DNA from 3 places in the Actinosynnema sp. NPDC023658 genome. Region 3 is predicted to be linked to each of the others. Evidence: riboswitches for the same ligand, from Rfam matches in the RefSeq annotation. Region 3 holds a riboswitch; each other region holds the start of a gene.
What was found. Region 3 has a riboswitch for S-adenosylmethionine ahead of AB0G02_RS11840 (ATP-binding cassette domain-containing protein). Riboswitches for the same ligand answer to the same signal wherever they lie in the genome.
Positions count from the first base shown of each region.

Region 1 (2,195 bases), on a different contig from region 3:
GTCACCTCGGCCCGACCCCGGTGGTACCGGCGGACCGCCTCGGCGTCTACCTTCCCACCGGTGTCCGCGACGAGCTGCGACGCCGCCGCCGCCAGCTCGCGCAGGTCCGACCCGACCGCCTCGATCAGCGCCGCCACGGCCTCCGGGTCGGCCTTGCCGCCACCCGCCGACCGGATCTCGTTGCGCACGAACGCTTCCCGGTCCGCCGCCTTGGTGACCTTGGGGCACTCGGTGACCCGCGCACCGGCCTTGCGCAGCGCCGCGGGCAGGTCCTTGGCCACCTTGCTGCGCCCGCCGCCGCTGTGCACGACCACCAACGACACGCCATCCGCCGGTGACTTGGCGTAGGCGAGGATCGCCTCCGCGATCTCCTTGCCGCACTCGTGCGCGGCCTCCAGCGCGACCACCCGACCCTCCGCGAACAGCGACGGGCTGACCAGTTCGGCCAGCTCAGGAGGGGTGAGATCGGTCACGCGGACGCGGGTCAGGTCGGCCTGCGGGTCGGCTTTCCGCGCTGCCACCAGCGCCGCCCGGACCGCGCGCTCGACCAGCAACTCTTCCTCACCGATGATCAGGTGGACGGCGTCGGGCGTGTCAGCGGGCGCACTCACGGCGCGATCCTCCCACGGGTGACCGACGTCCGGATGGTGGACGTCTCTGGCTGAGGGTCGGGATCGTGCCGTAAGTTGAGGCCATAACTGAATACCGCTCATCCAGAGGGGCAGAGGGATCGGCCCGAAGAAGCCCCGGCAACCCGTCGCACAGCATCCGCTGGCGATCACGGTGCCAATTCCGACCCGCGACGCGCGGGAAAGATGAGGAGATACCTCGCGATGACTGCTGTCAGTGTGCCCTCGGCCACCACCTCCTTCGACCTCGGCCCCGCCCGCGCGCTCTCGTGTCGTGAATGCGGCCACGAGACGCCCCTGGCCGCCGAGTACGCCTGTCTTGAGTGTTTCGGGCCGCTGGAAGTCGCCTACGACTTCGGTCGGATCCGCCGCGAGGACATCGAGGCGGGCCCCCGGTCGATCTGGCGCTACCGCGGCCTGCTCCCCGTGCCGACCACCGTCGAGTCGCACCCCAACACGAACCCCGGCGGCACCCGCCTGGTCGAGGCCGACCGCCTCGCCAAGGCCCTGGGCGTGCGCAAGGTGTGGGTGAAGGACGACACCGGCAACCCGACCCACTCGTTCAAGGACCGCGTGGTCGGCGTCGCCCTCGCCGCCGCCCGCGAGCTCGGCTTCAAGGTCCTGGCCTGCCCGTCCACCGGCAACCTGGCCAACGCCGTGGCCGCCGCCGCGGCCCGCGCCGGCTGGCAGTCGGTGGTGCTGGTGCCGTCCACCCTGGAGCGGGCGAAGATCCTCATGACCGCCGTCTACGGCGGCAACCTGATCACCGTCGACGGCAACTACGACGACGTGAACCGGCTGGCGCAGGAGTTGGCCGCCGAGCACGAGGACTGGGCGTTCGTCAACGTCAACGTCCGCCCCTACTACGCCGAGGGCTCCAAGACGCTCGGGTACGAGGTCGCGGAACAGCTCGGCTGGCGGCTGCCCGACCAGATCGTGGTGCCCATCGCGTCCGGCTCCCAGCTGACCAAGGTCGACAAGGCCTTCCGCGAGCTGGGCACCCTCGACCTGGTCGAGCAGACCCCGTACCGCGTGTTCGGCGCGCAGGCCACCGGCTGCTCCCCCGTCTCGGCCGCCTTCAAGGCCGGCCACGACGTGGTCACCCCCGTCCGCCCGGACACCATCGCCCGCTCGCTGGCGATCGGCGCCCCCGCCGACGGCCCCTACGTGCTGGACGCCGTCCGCCGCACCAACGGCGCGATCGAGGACGTCACCGACGAAGAGGTCGTCGAGGGCATCCGCCTGCTGGCCCGGACCGAGGGCATCTTCGCCGAGACCGCCGGCGGCGTGACCGTCGCGACCGCGAAGAAGCTCATCGAGACCGGCCAACTGGACCCGGACGGCGAGACGGTGCTCCTCATCACCGGTGACGGCCTCAAGACCCTCGACGCCCTGGGTGACCGGGTCGGCCCGCGCGCCAACGTCCCGCCGTCGGCCGAGGCCGTCCTGAAGGCCCTCCAGGACTGACCCCGAGGCCGGCCGTCACGCCTCACCGACCGGCCCCACCCGATCCGCCGGACCTCACCGACCGGGCAGCAGCGTGGTCGGTGAGGACGCCCGGCCCCA
Region 1 is NZ_JBFAAX010000091.1:15,525-17,719, forward strand. Features, by position in the region: gene holA (DNA polymerase III subunit delta) at 1-611, opposite strand, end outside; SAM riboswitch class I at 707-822, shown strand; gene thrC (threonine synthase) at 834-2,096, shown strand.
Region 1: linked by a shared signal. The riboswitch ahead of thrC (threonine synthase) and the one ahead of AB0G02_RS11840 (ATP-binding cassette domain-containing protein) in region 3 are both predicted to bind S-adenosylmethionine.

Region 2 (2,195 bases), on a different contig from region 3:
GTCCGGCATCAACGACGCGCCGGTGTACATCGCCGTCGTGCTGCTCGCCGCGCCCGACCCGATCACCTGGACCGCGCCGCTGCTGATGGGCTACGAGCTGGTCGCGGGCGCCGTGGTCGGCGTCGTGCTCGGCTGGCTCGGCGGCGTCGGCCTGCGCCGGGCCGCGCTGCCCGCCACCGGCCTGTACCCGCTGGCCACGGTCGCCGTGTGCCTGCTCGCCTACACCGTCGGGGACCTGGCGCACGCGTCCGGCTTCCTCGCCGTCTACATCGCCGCCCTCGTGCTCGGCAACGCCCGGCTGCCGCACCGGTCGGACACCCTGTCGTTCGCCGAGGGGCTGGGCTGGATCGCCCAGATCGGGCTGTTCGTGCTGCTCGGCCTGTACGCCTCGCCCGGTCGGCTGCTCGACGCGCTGGTGCCCGGCCTGGTCGCGGGCGCGGTGCTGGTGCTGCTGGCCCGACCGCTGTCGGTGCTGTTCGCCGCGCTGCCGTTCCGCGTGCCGTGGCGGGAGCAGGTGTTCATCTCGTGGTCCGGGCTGCGCGGCGCCGTGCCGATCGTGTTCGCGCTGATCCCCCTGATCGGGCAGGTGCCGGGCGCGCAGAACCTGGTCGACGCGGTGTTCGTGCTGGTCGTGGTGCTGACCGTGGTGCAGGGGACGACGCTGCCGTGGCTGGCCAAGTGGCTGAAGCTGGTCAAGTCCGGGGAGGCCCACGAGGTGCAGGTCGACTCGTCGGCCCTCGACGAGCTGGGCGCGGAGCTGCTCCAGGTCCGCATCCAGCCCGGCTCCAAGCTGCACGGCGTGTACCTGTCCGAGCTGCGGCTGCCGCCGGGCTCGTCGGTCAGCCTCGTGGTCCGGGACGACAACGGCTTCACCCCCCAGCCCACGACCCGCCTCCAGGTGCACGACCAGCTCCTCGTGGTGTGCACGGAGGCCATGCGGACGGCGACCGAGCAGCGCATCCGGGCCGTCGACCGGGCCGGCCGGTTCGCGCGCTGGATGGGCGACGCCGGCCTGCCGTGACGCTCCCAGGATGTGAACACCGCTCGACGCGGGCGTGCGGTCCGGGTTAGCTTCGGGACGAAGGTCATGAGTGCCAGCGCGAAGCCCAGGCTCGCTGGCCGGCAACCCTCCTACCGCGGTGGGGTGCCCCTGGTGAGGACCTGGCCGGCGCGCAGGGCGTCCGGCAAGCGCGGGCTCCCTCTCGGGTGGGGTGTCCCGGACCCCCGGAGGGCGTCATGACGATCGCAGTCCCCCAGCAGCAGCTCCCCACCGCACTCGCCGCCGCACCTCCCGCCGCCGCGCTTCCCACGGTCGTCGGCGCCGCGCTGCGCGTGCCCGTGGTGACCGGTGAGCGCGTCGAGTACGCCAACCTCGACCACGCGGCCAGCGCGCCCTGCCTGGAGCAGGTCCGCGACGCGGTGGACGAGGTGCTGCCCTGGTACGCCAGCGTGCACCGGGGCGCGGGCTTCGCCTCGCAGGTCAGCACCAAGGTCTACGAGCAGGCCCGCGCGTCGGTCCGCCGCTTCCTCAACGCCCGCGCCACCGACGCCGTCGTCTTCACCCGCAACACCACCGACGCGCTGAACCTGCTGGCCAGGAGCCTGCCGAAGCGCACCGCCGTGATCCTGTTCGACACCGACCACCACGCCGCGCTGCTGCCGTGGCGCGGCCCGAACGTGCGGCGGCTGCGCACGCCTCCCTCGCCCGCCGGCGCGGTGCTGGAGCTGGACCGGGCGCTGCGCGAGGCGCCCGTCGGCCCGCGCCTGGTCGTGGTGACCGGCGCGTCGAACGTGACCGGCGAGGTGTGGCCGGTGGCCGAGCTGGCCCGGGTCGCGCGCAGGCACGGCGCCCGGATCGTCCTGGACGCCGCCCAGCTCGCGCCGCACCGGCCGGTGGACGTGCGCGCGCTCGACGTCGACTACACCGTGCTGTCCGGGCACAAGGTCTACGCCCCGTTCGGCGCGGGCGTCCTGGTCGGCCGGTCCGACTGGTTGCAGGCCGCCGAGCCGTACCTGGTGGGCGGCGGTGCGACGGCCCGCGTCACCGACCACGGCGACCGGCTGGGCGTGGCCTGGTCCGCGGTGCCCGAGCGGCACGAGGCCGGCACGCCGAACGTGGTGGGCGTGCACGCGCTGGCCGTGGCGTGCGACGTGCTGGGCAGGCACTGGGAGCAGACCACCGCGCACGAGCGGAC
Region 2 is NZ_JBFAAX010000040.1:21,039-23,233, reverse strand. Features, by position in the region: gene AB0G02_RS08170 (potassium/proton antiporter) at 1-1,021, shown strand, start outside; SAM riboswitch class IV at 1,084-1,197, shown strand; gene AB0G02_RS08165 (aminotransferase class V-fold PLP-dependent enzyme) at 1,237-2,195, shown strand, end outside.
Region 2: linked by a shared signal. The riboswitch ahead of AB0G02_RS08165 (aminotransferase class V-fold PLP-dependent enzyme) and the one ahead of AB0G02_RS11840 (ATP-binding cassette domain-containing protein) in region 3 are both predicted to bind S-adenosylmethionine.

Region 3 (2,195 bases):
CGTAAGGGCCCCATGTCAAATCGAGCCGGACCCGACCAGGCGCACGCACACGCGCCCCACCCTCAACCGTCATGGACAATGCACGGGTGACTGAGGACTCGACGTCGACCGAACCGGGGAGCCGACTCCTCGGCCCGGCCGACGTCCGCAGGCTGGCCGCGGACCTGGACATCCGCCCCACCAAGAAGCTGGGGCAGAACTTCGTGCACGACCCCAACACGGTGCGGCGCATCGTGACGGCCGCCGACCTGCGCCCGGACGACGTGGTCCTCGAAGTCGGCCCCGGCCTGGGCTCGCTGACGCTGGCGCTGCTGCCCTCCTGCCGCGCCCTGGTGGCCGTGGAGATCGACGGGGTGCTCGCGGAACGCCTGCCCGTCACCGTGGCCGAGCGCGCGCCCGACCTCGCGGACCGGTTGTCCGTCGTGCACGAGGACGCCATGCGCGTCACCCCGGACCAGCTCCCGGTCCCGCCGACGGCCCTGGTGGCCAACCTGCCGTACAACGTGGCCGTGCCCGTGGTGCTGCACCTGCTGGCCGCGCTGCCGTCGTTGCGCACCGGGCTGGTGATGGTGCAGTCCGAGGTGGCCGACCGGATGGCCGCCGGGCCCGGCAGCAAGGTCTACGGCGTGCCCAGCGTGAAGCTCGCCTGGTACGCCGACGCCCGCCGGGCCGGGCCCGTGCCGCGCTCGGTGTTCTGGCCGGTGCCCAACGTGGACTCGGCGCTGGTCGCGTTCGAGCGGCACGCCCCCCTGTCCACTGTGGACCAGAAGCGGCTCTTCTCGTTGGTGGACGCGGCTTTCGCGCAGCGGCGCAAGATGCTGCGCGGCGCCCTGTCGGGGTGGGCCGGCTCGGCCGTCGAGGCGGAGCGGCTCCTCGTCGCCGCAGGGGTGGATCCCTCCCTGCGCGGCGAACAACTGGCCGTCGGTGACTTCATCCGGATAGCCGAGGCCGCGTCCGCCCGGTAGTCGATGATCTTTCGGCCGAAAGTGTGATTTGCCGGACGATCCGGTTTCAGGCTTGCGTCAGTCGGGCCTCGTCAGGTCTACTCGTTGTGCCATCCCGAGCGGCCGAGAGACCTGGCTCTACGACGCCGCAGCAACCACCCCTCCATGGGGGAAGGTGCTTCAGCCAGGACCGATGGAGGATCACGTGCCCAGGATGCGAATGCTCACCCGACGGCGGGTCGTCGACCACGGCCGCCGCACCTCCTCGGCCTGTCGCAGCTGCTAGCAGCCCGTAGGCGCTTTCGGATCCCCGCGTCCTTCACCAGGACACCTTTCTGAGCTGAGCCGTCGGTCACGCACGCCATGAGCGTGCGCTGCCGCATGCAGTCGTGGAGCGAAACGTGATCACTGTCGAGAACCTCACCAAGACCTTCCCCGGGAGTACCGGCCAGGTTCGCGCGCTGGACGGCGTGAACCTGGACGTCGCCGCGGGCACCGTCCTCGGCGTCGTCGGCCCCAGCGGGGCGGGCAAGTCCACCCTGGCCCGGTGCGTCGCGCTCCTGGAGCGCCCCGACAGCGGCTCGATCCGCGTCGACGGCACCGACCTCGTGAACCTCGACGGGACCGCGCTGCGCGCCGCCCGCCGGCAGATCGGCGTTGTGCCGCAAGGGGATTCCCTGCTGCGCCAGCGCACCGCCGCGGGCAACGTCGCGCTGCCGCTGGAGGCCGCGGGCGTGGCCGGCCCGCAGCGCCGCACCCGCGTCGCGGAGCTCCTCGACCTCGTCGGCCTGACCGACAAGGCCGGCTCCTACCCCGACCAGCTCTCCGGCGGCCAGCGCCAGCGGATCGCGGTCGCGCGGGCCCTCGCCGCCGCGCCGTCGGTGCTGCTGGCCGACGAGCCGACCTCCGCGCTCGACCCCGACACCACCGGCTCGGTGCTCGCCGTGCTGGACCGGGCGCGCGCCGAGCTCGGCGTGACGGTCCTCGTCGTCACCCACGACATGAGCGTCGTCCGGAAGATCTGCGACGACGTCGCGGTGCTGGAGGACGGCCGCGTGGTGGAGCACGGCAAGGTGCTCGACCTGGTGTCCGACGCCGCCAGCCGCACGGCCGGGTCGCTGCTGCCCGCCGTGGACCAGAACCCGGCGCTGGAGAGCGCGTTCGACCGGGTCGCGGACGTCGTGCTGGTCGGCTTCGCCGCCGTCGGCGCGCTGCTGCCCGAGGCCACCAGCCGGTTCGGCGTCGAGCTGA
Region 3 is NZ_JBFAAX010000072.1:12,969-15,163, forward strand. Features, by position in the region: gene rsmA (16S rRNA (adenine(1518)-N(6)/adenine(1519)-N(6))-dimethyltransferase RsmA) at 87-965, shown strand; SAM riboswitch class I at 1,052-1,144, shown strand; gene AB0G02_RS11840 (ATP-binding cassette domain-containing protein) at 1,346-2,195, shown strand, end outside.